Regions from separate parts of the Bradyrhizobium sp. B117 genome, predicted to be linked through region 3. Evidence: predicted binding sites of a transcription regulator. Region 3 holds the regulator's gene; each other region holds the start of a gene.
The links. Region 3 encodes HrcA, which represses chaperone genes, less so after heat shock. Its sites were predicted from a motif close to GTTAGCACTCNCNNNNNGNGAGTGCTAAC; they were not measured.

Region 1: the regulator HrcA is predicted to act here: its motif matches at 2,306-2,334, upstream of AAFG16_RS05670 (co-chaperone GroES).
Region 2: the regulator HrcA is predicted to act here: its motif matches at 2,490-2,518, upstream of AAFG16_RS13515 (co-chaperone GroES).

Annotation. Positions count from the first base shown of each region.
Region 1 is NZ_CP152414.1:1,174,148-1,178,357, forward strand. Features, by position in the region: gene AAFG16_RS05660 (hypothetical protein) at 1-24, opposite strand, end outside; gene groL (chaperonin GroEL) at 170-1,801, opposite strand; gene AAFG16_RS05670 (co-chaperone GroES) at 1,919-2,215, opposite strand; gene AAFG16_RS05675 (hypothetical protein) at 2,529-3,050, shown strand; gene AAFG16_RS05680 (protein phosphatase CheZ) at 3,244-4,029, opposite strand.
Region 2 is NZ_CP152414.1:2,756,473-2,760,682, reverse strand. Features, by position in the region: gene AAFG16_RS13530 (allantoinase PuuE) at 1-375, opposite strand, end outside; gene AAFG16_RS13525 (ureidoglycolate lyase) at 382-864, opposite strand; gene AAFG16_RS13520 (GntR family transcriptional regulator) at 1,094-1,828, opposite strand; gene AAFG16_RS13515 (co-chaperone GroES) at 2,559-2,873, shown strand; gene groL (chaperonin GroEL) at 2,960-4,210, shown strand, end outside.
Region 3 is NZ_CP152414.1:9,956,299-9,960,508, reverse strand. Features, by position in the region: gene hemW (radical SAM family heme chaperone HemW) at 1-150, opposite strand, end outside; gene rdgB (RdgB/HAM1 family non-canonical purine NTP pyrophosphatase) at 167-802, opposite strand; gene rph (ribonuclease PH) at 813-1,526, opposite strand; gene hrcA (heat-inducible transcriptional repressor HrcA) at 1,696-2,784, shown strand; gene grpE (nucleotide exchange factor GrpE) at 2,894-3,493, shown strand; gene pncA (bifunctional nicotinamidase/pyrazinamidase) at 3,637-4,210, opposite strand, start outside.

The sequences.
Region 1 (4,210 bases), 1.3 Mb from region 3:
CGGGCAAACCAGGAGAGCGCGCATCGCCGAAATCCTCGAAGGAACAGAATCGGCCGCCACCGTAATTGGTTTTGGCCGTCGGTTGAATTGCAAAGCGTCAGGGAGAGGATCGGCAAAAAAGAAGGCCGCCCGGAGGCGGCCTTCGTAGGCGCTGTAATGAAGGATGGGCTTAGAAGCCGCCCATGCCACCGCCGGCGGGCATCGCGGGCGCGGCTTCCTTCTTCGGCATCTCGGCGACCATGGCCTCGGTCGTCACCAGCAGGCCGGCCACGGAGGAGGCGTCCTGCAGCGCGGTGCGAACCACCTTGGCGGGATCGATGATGCCCTTCTCGATCATGTCGACATAGTCCTCGGTCTGGGCGTCGAAGCCGAAGGTCTCGGACTTGTTTTCCAGGATCTTGCCGACCACGATCGAGCCCTCAACGCCGGCATTCTCCGAGATCTGGCGGATCGGAGCTTCCAGCGCCTTCAGCACGATGTTGATGCCGGCCTGGACGTCGGCATTGGCGTTGGTGAGACGGCCGACTGCCTTCTTGGCGCGCAGCAGCGTGACGCCGCCGCCGGGGACGATGCCTTCCTGCACCGCGGCGCGGGTGGCGTTGAGCGCGTCCTCGACGCGGTCCTTCTTCTCCTTGACCTCGATCTCGGTGGCGCCGCCGACGCGGATCACCGCGACGCCGCCGGCGAGCTTGGCAAGGCGCTCCTGGAGCTTCTCACGGTCGTAGTCCGAGGTGGTCTCCTCGATCTGGGCCTTGATCTGGCCGACGCGGGCCTCGATGTCGGGCTTCTTGCCGGCGCCGTTGACGATCGTGGTGTTCTCCTTGTCGATCACCACCTTCTTGGCGCGGCCGAGCATCTTCACCGTGACGTTCTCGAGCTTCATGCCGAGATCTTCGGAGATCAACTGACCACCGGTCAGGATTGCGAGGTCTTCAAGCATGGCCTTGCGGCGATCACCGAAGCCCGGCGCCTTGACGGCGGCAACCTTGAGGCCGCCACGCAGGCGGTTGACGACCAGGGTCGCCAGCGCCTCGCCCTCGACGTCCTCGGCGATGATGACGAGCGGCTTGCCCGACTGCACCACGGCTTCGAGCACAGGCAGCATGGCCTGCAGGCCGGACAGCTTCTTCTCGTGCAGGAGGATGTAGGCGTCCTCGAGCTCGGCGGTCATCTTCTCGGGGTTGGTGACGAAGTACGGGCTGAGATAGCCGCGGTCGAACTTCATGCCCTCGACGATGTCGACTTCGGTGTCGAGCGACTTGTTTTCCTCGACGGTGATGACACCCTCGTTGCCGACCTTCTGCATCGCCTGGGCGATCATCTTGCCGATGGCGGCATCGCCGTTGGCCGAGATGGTGCCAACCTGGGCGACCTCGGAGGAGGCGGCGACGGGCTTCGCGCGCTTCTCGATGTCCTTGACCACGGCCAGGACGGCGCTGTCGATGCCGCGCTTGAGGTCCATCGGGTTCATGCCGGCGGCAACCGCCTTGGCGCCTTCGCGCACGATGGCCTGGGCCAGCACGGTCGCGGTGGTGGTGCCGTCGCCGGCGAGGTCGTTGGTCTTGGAGGCGACCTCACGCACCATCTGGGCGCCCATGTTCTCGAACTTGTCCTCGAGCTCGATCTCCTTGGCGACGGTGACGCCGTCCTTGGTGATGCGCGGCGCGCCGAAGCTCTTCTCGATGACGACGTTGCGGCCCTTCGGGCCGAGCGTCACCTTGACGGCGTTGGCGAGAATGTCGACGCCGCGCAGCATGCGATCGCGCGCGTCTCCGGAGAATTTGACGTCCTTGGCAGCCATGGTCTGCAGTCCCTCGTGTTGCGTGATGTGTCTTGGTTCGTGCTGTGCGGCGGAATGATGGATGCCCGGATCGCGCGATCCGGGCATGACATTCAGCGGCCGTTCAGGCGGATGGCCTTAGGCCAGCACGCCCATGATGTCCGACTCCTTCATGATCAGGAGCTCTTCGTTGTCGATCTTGACCTCGGTGCCCGACCACTTGCCGAACAGGACGCGGTCGCCCGCCTTGAGGTCGATCGGAATCAGCTTGCCGGTCTCGTCGCGGCCGCCGGGGCCGACGGCAACGACCTCGCCCTGGGACGGCTTTTCCTTGGCGGTGTCCGGAATGATGATGCCGCCCTTGGTCTTTTCCTCGGCGTCGATACGTTTGACCACGACACGGTCATGCAGCGGACGAAATTTGGATTTAGCCATGACGTTTCCCTTTGGAGGCTCGCTTCGGAAGTAGTGAATTCGGTGGGGCGGCGCTACCGTTCCTCCTCTTCCCGAGGATCGAACGGCGCGCTTAGCAATCGGGCTTTCCGAGTGCTAAGAGTGGCCCGGGAATATGGCTTGGCCGCGATCCTGTCAAGCAAAGGTGGTTAAGCGATTGGTGAGGCGGATATAGGATGGTGGCATTAGAAACTTGGTCGGGGCGCCCGCGTATTAAAGGACGTCATTGCCCCGGCGGCAGTTTTGCGCTTGGCTGCGGGAGGGGTGCGGCCATGGTCTTGTTCGGGGGAATGCCATGATCAAATCAGCTCGCGCGCGCACGGTCGCCAATCTGGCCGCTGCCTCTGGCCTGGCGTTGCTGCTTGGCGCCTGCGGCGGCGGCATGAGCCTGCCGTCGTTCTCGTCCTCCCAGCCGGCACCCGAGGCCGAGCCCGGCGCCGGTCCTGAAATGCCGGCGAGCATCCGTGCCGACGAAATCGTCGGCCGCTGGGGTCTCGCCTCGTTCCAGAACCCGGCCGACCGCGCCCGCACCGAGGCTGCGGCGAGGGCCCAGTGCAAGAACCCCTACGTGATCACCGCCGGCTCCTCCGGTGGCGTGATCATGCATCTGGCCGACCAGGCCACCCCGCAGGAGCTGCGGCTGAAGGGCTCGCCCAGCGGCAAGAACTATATCGGACCGGCCGGCCCGACCCCCGGCGAGCAGGACCGCGAGATCGTCTCGTTCGACGGCCGCGTCCTGATCACCCGCTTCATCGACAAGGACGCCGCCACCCGCTACGGCAACATGGTCTACGTCCGCTGCGCGCCACGGGCGTAGTCTCTCTTCCTCTTCGTCATGCCCCGCGAAAGCGGGGCATCCAGTACGCCGCGGCCTCTCGATTCAATCACTGCCGTCTCTGGAATACTGGATCGCCCGGTCTTCGCCGGGCGATGACAGCGGGGGGGACGCCGCCAAAAACAAAAACGCCGGCCCCTGGGCCGGCGTTTTGCTTTGTCCGTGTCTCGCGCGCTCAGTCGAACAGCGCGTCGATGTCGTCCTGCGAGGCGTGGCCGACGTCGCCGGCGAGCTTCGGGCCGTTGAGGAGCTTCTCGTCGTCGCTGCGCTGATCGACCGGCGCCGGCACATGGGCCTTGATCGCGTCGACGCCGCCCCAGATGTCCATCATCGCATTGATGTGCTGCTCGATGAACTTCATCGTGGTCATGACCTTGCTGATGCGCTGGCCGGTCAGGTCCTGGAAGTTGCAGGCTTCGAAGATCGAGATGACGCGTTCCTGGATGTCGTCGGCGAGGCGCTTCTGCTGGTCGGCCGAGTCCACCTTGGACATCGCGCTGGCGGCCTGGTCGATCGACTCGGCGGCTTCGAGGATCTGCTGGGTCGCCTGCTCGGTGCCGCCGACGACCGCGCCGAGCTCGCCATTGACCTTGGCCATCTCGCCGCCGTCGAAGCTCTTGCCGTGCAGCGTCGCGATTTCGCGCTTGGTGCGGTCGATGGCGTCGTGGATCAGGTCGAGCTCGACCTTCAGCTTCTCGCACTGCTCGATCTGCGCCCGGTAGGTCTCGAGCATGGTGCGGGCTTCGGACAGTTCGTGGGCCGTGGACGCGTCGATCGCCGCCATGGCCGCGCTGCCGGACAGCGGGGCAGCCACAACGCCCTTCGCCATCTGTGCGCGGATCGCGCGCAACTCCGCCATGATCTCGCTATGCATCGGGCCTGCCTCTTCGGTTACGTCAAGAATCGGCATCTCGCCACCGACGATATCTTCGACGCGAAAACGTTTGCGGTGAACAGCCATCAGGATACTCCCCCCACCTCACTCACGCGTCTTTGTAGGCAGAAGCGATTTAACACGAAGTTCACAGCCGGAACTGTGTTTGCAGACGCGCGCGACGGCGCGCAAAGACGCGATTAACCATGCGTGCGCGGCATTCATCGAAAATAAACGCTGATCGCCAAATTGCAGCCCCGCGTGCGAC
Region 2 (4,210 bases), 2.8 Mb from region 3:
CACATCGTATCCATGCTCGCGGATGGCCGCTGCCGCTTCCGGATTGCGCTCCAGCGCAAGGGCGCACCCCATGACGGTGGCCGTCATGCCGCGCTCGGAGAGCAACCGGATCAGCCGCCAGAAACCGACGCGGCTACCATACTCGAACATCGATTCCGCAGCGAGATCGCGCCCGTCAAAGCCTCCCCCGCCGCCCTCCGTCAGCGCCGTCTCAGTGACGCCGTCGCCATCGGCAAACGAAGCCTCCGATCCTTCTTCGTAATTGACGCAGATGTTGAGCGCGACGCGAGCGGCGCCGGGCCATCTCGGATCCGGCGGATTGCGTCCATAGCCGACGAAATCGCGATCCTGGTCGTTTTGCGCGGTCATGACCATTACCTTCTACGAACCTGCCGGCGGCATAACGATGGTGACGGCGGCATCGAGACCGAAGAAGACATCATCGTTCTGCTGGCCGGTCACACCCATCGCCACCGCGAATTCCATAGGGGCGTCAAGCACGGTCATCGGATGATGCCACACATTGCGTGCGTAGGTGACGATCTGGTCGGGGCCAGCGATGAATCCGCGCAGCGTCGCCAGGTCGGGACCGCCGTCCGGCGTCGATGCGCAGACGATGGCCAGATAGCGCGTGGAACCTAGCGGCACGAAAGTCTGCGCCGAATAAGGATGCCGCTCCAGCGTGGTCAGCCGCAGCGGGAGCTGTCCGACCGCGGCCGCGCCGCTGATCCACAGCGAGAATGTTTGCGCCTCGTCGGCACGGTTCAGCATCGTCGGAAGGTAACGCCGTCGCTCACCGGTCGGGCGCGAAACCACGTCGCCGAAAGGACGAAAGGCCTCGGCGGACAGCGGCTCGAGCGACACTGTGTACGAAGGAGAGTGATTCATTGAAGCTCTGGGACAGCCAACGATGCAGACGACACTCACCGGCTAGTAATACCAGTGGTATACCATTGGAGCTTAGAGGTACCGCCGTGTCAAGGGCGCGAGCCGTGACCTCTTCGCAGGGCAGCAATCGTGAGTAAGGGCCGGGACGGAATGCGGCGGACCCCGAACAGCCCAGCGCAGGTCGGCGAACTCACAGCGGCGGCATTCAGCTGTGGCTGTCGGGCAAGAAAATCCCGAACGTTTCCAACATCCCCTGGCGGACGTTGGTCAGATGCTGGATCATCGCGTGGCGCGCCACTACTGCGTCTCGCTTGATGATGGCATCGACGATCGCGAGGTGTTCGCGACACGCGGGCAACAACCGCTCGGGACGGCGCTCCACATTGCACATCCTGATCTTGCGGCGGGTCTCTCCGATCAGCGTGGCGAGAGAGCGGTTGCCGCAGTGGCTCGCAATCTGGTCGTGAATCTCGTCATCCAGCGTCCAGTGCTTGGCTTTGGTGACCTCGGCGGTGGACAGGATCTTCTCCAGGCTAGCCTTGATCGGTTGCAGCACATCAAGGCCGATACGCGTTGCAGCAAGCGAGGCCGCCTCGCTTTCCAGAATGAGGCGCAGATGAATCAACTCGAGGAGCTCGGCGATACCGATGTTGCGAACGATCACCGAGCCATTCGAAAGCTGCTCCAGCCTGCCCTCGCCGAGCAGACGGCTGATTCCGGCACGTAGCGGAGTGCGCGACACCTTGAGGCGAAGCGCAAGCCGTCGCTCCTCGATGACCTCGCCCGGCGTAAGTTGCCGTGTTTCAATCAAGTCCAGAAGCTTCCGATAGGTCGTTTCGGTGACGTTACCATCCGACCGCAGACGCTTCGGTGCCTCCGCCGCAGCCGCGCGCAGAACGTTTGTTGCGGATTTTGGCTTGCGCGCGGTCGACTTCGTCACGTTCATTCCTCGGGAGACAGTCTGGCAGATCGGTAGTCATGCAACTGCGGCTTGTCGAGGTGCTTCGCGTTCGCGGCTTATCCCGCACCGTGATGGGACATCCGACGCTCGCCGCTGCACCGCGACGGGATGCTTCCGCCGGAATTGCTGCGCAAGAACCGTGCATATTGCTGAAATGATTGGCTTGCAAGAGTTAGGCAAGACGGACGGTCTTGACTCTGCCTTTGCGATGAACCTGGTGTATCCGCATGGGATACCGCTGGCATGTACGATCAGCCACAGGCAGCGTGTTAGCTGAGTAAATTGGCACTGGGACCGTCCGCTCGCCAATTTGCAGAGCATCAGTCTCGGATAACCTTTGCTCGATCAGCCGTCCCCGGCAGTGCCGCACATGTTTTCAAATGCTTTTTTTGCTGGAGGGATAGAGACCGGAAACAAACTCTCTCCTCCGGCCCTCGACACAGGCAAGTCGGTAGGGAGAGGAACGCGAAATTCGCTTCACGAGTCGACCAGACTCTTCGCTCTCAACCACGGCTGGCATTCAGCGGATCTTCAGGCTTTAACAATGGCTTACCGCACGTGCTAACGGCCCCTATGTCCTTAGTGCAATCCTTCGTGGTTTTGTCTTGTATGCCGGCCAAGCCAGCTTACTTTCGGAGTGGTTAGCACTCGCTGGCTTCGATTGCTATTTCATCGAAAATAACGCAACTCGAAAAAATAGGAGGAGACCATGAAATTCCGTCCCCTTCACGACCGCGTCGTGGTCAAGCGCATCGACGCAGAAGAGAAGACCGCTGCCGGCATCATCATTCCCGACACTGCCAAGGAAAAGCCCTCCCAGGGCGAAGTCGTCGCCGTTGGCCCGGGTGGCCGCGACGAAGCCGGCAAGCTGATCCCGATCGACTTGAAGGTCGGTGATCGCGCGCTGTTCGGCAAGTGGTCAGGCACCGAGGTCAAGATCGACGGCCAGGAACTGCTGATCATGAAGGAGAGCGACATCATGGGCGTTCTCACCGAGGTGGCTTCCAAGAAGAAGGCCGCCTAGTCCACCGCTCGCGCCGCTCACCCCTGAGGAGCGCTTGCCGGCGCCTCAAAGGGTGAGACGCAAGTAAAAACTCAGGGAAACCCAATATGTCAGCCAAAGAAGTCAAATTCGGCGTCGATGCCCGCGACCGCATGCTCCGCGGTGTCGACATCCTCCACAATGCGGTGAAAGTGACGCTCGGCCCGAAGGGCCGCAACGTCGTGCTCGACAAGTCGTTCGGCGCTCCCCGCATCACCAAGGACGGCGTCACCGTCGCCAAGGAGATCGAGCTCGACGACAAGTTCGAGAACATGGGCGCCCAGATGGTGCGCGAAGTCGCCTCCAAGTCCGCTGACGCGGCTGGCGATGGCACTACCACTGCCACCGTGCTCGCCCAGGCGATCGTGAAGGAAGGCGCCAAGTCCGTTGCCGCCGGCATGAACCCGATGGACCTCAAGCGCGGTATCGACCTCGCGGTCGAAGCCGTCGTTGCGGACCTCCAGAAGAACTCCAAGAAGGTCACCTCCAACGAGGAGATCGCCCAGGTCGGCACCATCTCGGCCAACGGCGACCAGGAGATCGGCAAGTTCCTCTCCGACGCCATGAAGAAGGTCGGCAACGAGGGTGTCATCACCGTCGAGGAAGCCAAGTCGCTCGAGACCGAACTCGACGTCGTCGAGGGCATGCAGTTCGACCGCGGCTACATCTCGCCCTACTTCGTCACCAACGCCGACAAGATGCGCGTTGAGATGGACGACGCCTACATCCTCATCAACGAGAAGAAGCTCTCCTCGCTGAACGAGCTGCTGCCGCTGCTCGAGGCCGTGGTGCAGACCGGCAAGCCGCTGGTCATCGTCGCCGAGGACGTCGAGGGTGAAGCGCTCGCGACCCTGGTCGTCAACCGCCTCCGTGGCGGCCTGAAGGTCGCGGCCGTCAAGGCTCCGGGCTTCGGCGATCGCCGCAAGGCCATGCTGCAGGACATCGCGATCCTGACCGGCGGCCAGGCGATCTCGGAAGATCTCGGCATCAAGCTCGAGAACGTCACGCTCAACATGCTCGGTCGCGCCAAGAAGGTGATGATCGACAAGGAGAACACCACGATCGTCAGCGGCGCCGGCAAGAAGGCCGACATCGAGGCGCGCGTGGCGCAAATCAAGGCGCAAATCGAGGAGACCACCTCGGACTACGATCGTGAGAAGCTCCAGGAGCGTCTCGCCAAGCTCGCGGGCGGCGTCGCGGTGATCCGCGTCGGCGGCGCGACCGAGGTCGAGGTGAAGGAGCGCAAGGACCGCGTTGATGACGCGATGCATGCGACCCGCGCGGCTGTCGAGGAAGGCATCCTGCCGGGCGGCGGCGTT
Region 3 (4,210 bases):
AAAGCGTGCCTCGTCGATGGCGGCGTGGCGGACATGGCTGTTGAAGTCACAATACGGGCACTTCGACAGGCAGAACGGCCAGTGCACGTAGACGCCGAAGGCTTCGGATTCTTGTTTCGACGCGTTTTCCTGGCGCGAACCGGTATCCACTTCGCTCGAAAACGCTCTAGCGCGGCTCAAGGCAGATCTCCGCCAGTTTCACGAAGGCGCGGGCGCGGTGCGACAGGGCAAGGCCGAGCGGCGGCAGGCCGTGCTTCTCGATGCTGGTCATCTCGCCGAAGGTGCGGTCGTGCCCGTCAGGCAGGAACATCGGATCGTAGCCAAAACCGGCGGTGCCGCGCGGCGGCCAAGCTAGCGTGCCGTCGACGCGCGCCTCGACCTCTTCGAGATGATCGTCGGGCCAGGCGACGCAGAGCGCGGAAACGAAATGCGCGGTGCGCTTTGCGGGCGTGCTTGCCCCGCGCTCCTGCAGCAGCCGCTCGATCTGGGCCATCGCCGCGTTGAAATCCTTGGTCGGACCGGCCCAGCGCGCGGAGAAAATGCCGGGCGCGCCGTCGAGCGCGTCGACCACGATGCCGGAATCATCCGCGAAGGACGGAAGCCCCGTCGCCTTTGCCGCCGCGATGGCCTTGATCGCGGCGTTGCTGCGGAAATCGTTGCCGGTTTCCTCCGGCTCGTCCAGGCCGAGCTCTCCGGCCGACACCGCCTCGATGCCGTGAGGCGCGAGCAGCTCCTTCATCTCGGCGAGCTTGCCGGGATTGTGGGTCGCGATGACGAGCTTTCCGGTGATTCGGCGGTGCATGGCTTATTGACTACGCCACGGCCAGTTTCTGCAAGTCCACCAGACGCGCGATGCCTTTCTGCGCCAGGGCGATCAGCTTCAGGAACTCGTCCTGCGTGAACGGTTCGCGTTCCGCGGTGCCCTGCACCTCGACGATGCGGCCATCGCCGGTCATCACGAAATTGGCGTCGGTTTCGGCCTCGGAATCCTCGGCATAATCGAGGTCGAGCACCGGCGTGCCGTTGTAGATGCCGCAGGAGATCGCGGCGACGTTGTCGCGCAGCACGTTGGCCTTGATCATGTTGCGCGCCTTCATCCAGTTGATGCAATCGGCGAGCGCGACCCAGGCGCCGGTGATCGAGGCCGTGCGGGTGCCGCCGTCGGCCTGGAGCACGTCGCAATCGACCGTGATCTGGCGCTCGCCGAGCGCTTCGAGGTCGACGATGGTGCGAAGCGAGCGGCCGATCAGGCGCTGGATCTCGACGGTGCGGCCGCTCTGCTTGCCGGCGGAGGCCTCGCGGCGGGTGCGTTCCGAGGTCGCGCGCGGCAGCATGCCGTATTCGGCAGTGACCCAGCCGCGGCCCTGGCCCTTCAGCCATGGCGGCAGGCGATCCTCCAGCGTGGCGGTGACCAGCACATGGGTGTCGCCGAATTTCACCAGGCACGAGCCCTCCGCATATTTGACCACGCCACGCTCCAGCGTCACGGGGCGCAATTCGTCGGGCGCACGGCGGCTTGGCCGCATGGGAAATCCTCCAAAAACTCGCGGAAATGGGCGGTTCGCGGTGCTTGTAGGTGGGGTGAGGGTGGGCGGCAAGGTTTTTTCACCCCCGGTTTTCCACCCCGCAAACGCCACGCTTGTCAGAACCGTCCTGGATGGACAAATTATGAGCATCTGAGAGGAGTTACCGTCTGTGGCCCATCACGATCCGATCCATCTGATCGCGCCGCACGCAGGCCTCGCCCAGCTCAACGAGCGTTCCCGCGACATCTTTCGTCAAATTGTCGAAAGCTATCTCGCGACCGGCGAGCCCGTCGGCTCGCGCAATATCTCGCGGCTGATCGCGATGCCGCTGTCGCCGGCCTCGGTCCGCAACGTCATGGCCGATCTGGAACAGCTCGGCCTGATCTACGCGCCACATACCTCCGCCGGCCGCTTGCCGACGGAACTCGGCCTGCGTTTCTTCGTCGATGCCCTGATGCAGGTCGGCGATCTCAACGAGGCCGAGCGCGCGTCGATCCAGAGCCAGCTCGCATCGGTCGGCCAGGCACAGTCGGTCGAGGCGGCGCTGGATCAGGCCTTGACGCGGCTATCGGGCCTCACGCGGGCCGCAGCCGTGGTGCTGACGCCAAAATCCAATGCGCGACTGAAGCACATCGAGTTCGTCAGGCTGGAACCGGAAAAGGCGCTGGTGATCCTGGTCGGCGAGGACGGCCAGGTCGAAAACCGCGTGCTGGCGCTGCCGCCCGGAGTTCCCTCCTCCGCGATCACGGAAGCCGGTAATTTCCTCAATGCGCGCATCCGCGGCCGCACGCTCGCCGAAGCGCGGCTCGAGCTCGAGACTGCGCTCGGCGAGGCTCGCGCCGAGCTCGATCAGCTGACTCAGAAGGTGATTTCGGCCGGAATCGCAAGCTGGTCCGGCGGCGAGAACGAGGATCGCCAGCTCATCGTCCGCGGCCACGCCAATCTGCTCGAAGATCTGCACGCGCTGGAGGATCTGGAGCGGGTTCGCCTGTTGTTCGACGATCTCGAGACCAAGCGCGGCGTGATCGACCTGCTGGGCCGCGCCGAGACCGCCGAGGGCGTGAGGATTTTCATTGGCTCCGAGAACAAGCTGTTCTCGCTGTCCGGCTCCTCCACGATCATCTCGCCGTATCGGGATGCCGCCGGTCATATCGTCGGCGTTTTGGGCGTGATCGGGCCGACGCGGCTGAATTATGCCCGCGTGATCCCGACCGTGGACTACGCCGCCCGCATCGTCAGCCGCCTTCTGGGCGGCTGACCGGCATTTGTGCCGATCACGGGCGCTTGATTTTCGTGCGCTTAGGCACGATATCCGGGCCAACAATCCTTGCCAACAATCCCTGGAAACGAGTTCGAGATTTGAGCCGATGACCGATCGAGACCGGCAACCCGAAGACACGACCGCACCGACCGGCGAGCCCGTGGTGTCGAAACCCTACATCATGCCCGACGATCCCGAGCCGGGTTCGGTCGAGCTGCTGCAGAAGGAAGCCGCCGAGGCGCGTGACCGCATGCTGCGGACGCTGGCCGAGATGGAGAACTTACGCAAGCGTACCACCAAGGAGGTCGCTGACGCCCGTCTCTACGGCATCACCGGCTTTGCCCGCGACGTGCTCGACATCGCCGACAATCTCCAGCGCGCGCTCGATGCCGTTCCGGCCGAGGCGCGGGCCGCGGCCGATCCCGGCCTGATCTCGCTGATCGAGGGCGTCGAGCTCACCGAGCGCTCGCTGCTCAACGCGCTGGAAAAGCATGGCGTGAAGAAGTTCGACCCGCAGGGCCAGAAGTTCGACCCGAACTTCCAGCAGGCGATGTTCGAAGTGCCCGATGCGTCGGTGCCGTCGGGCACCGTGGTGCAGGTCGTGCAGGCCGGCTACACCATCGGCGAGCGCGTGCTGCGCCCGGCTTTGGTCGGTGTCGCCAAGGGCGGCGCGAAGGCCGCGGCCAACAGCAACGACGTCAACTGAGCGCTCTAACCGCTCATGGTGAGGAGGCGTGTCAGCGCCGTCTCGAACCATGCAGGTCCGGCTGCAGCAGCGGGCCTCTATCCTTCGAGACGCGCGCTAAGGAGCGCGCTCCTCAGGATGAGGGTCTGGCGGATGCGCGCCGGCTACGCGCTCACCGCGATATCCGCCGACTGGATCCGCTTCACGCCGGCCTTGGCCATATCGGCCCAGGCCTTGGCCAGCGAGCCCTGCGTGTCGATGCCGCGGCAGGCATCCTCCACGACATAGACCTCGAAGCCAGCCTTGCGCGCGTCGAGCGCGGTCCAGGCGACGCAGAAATCCGTCGCCAATCCCACAACGAAGACGCGCTTGATCTTGCGGCCCTTCAGATAGCCGGCGAGACCGGTTGAGGTCTTGCCGTCGGCTTCGAGGAAGGCCGAGTAGCTGTCGACGTCCTTGTGAAAGCCCTTGCGGATGATCAGCTCGGCATGCGGGATCGCGAGGTCCTTCGACAGCGCCGCGCCGTCGGTGCCCTGCACGCAATGGTCCGGCCATAGCACCTGCTTGCCGTAGGGCAGATCGACGGTCTCGAACGGTTTCTTGCCGGAATGGACCGAGGCGAACGAGATGTGGCCGGGCGTGTGCCAGTCCTGCGTCATCACCACATTCGCAAAACCTTTCGCGATTCTATTGATGACGGGCACCACCTGCTCGCCTTCCTTCACCGCAAGGCTGCCG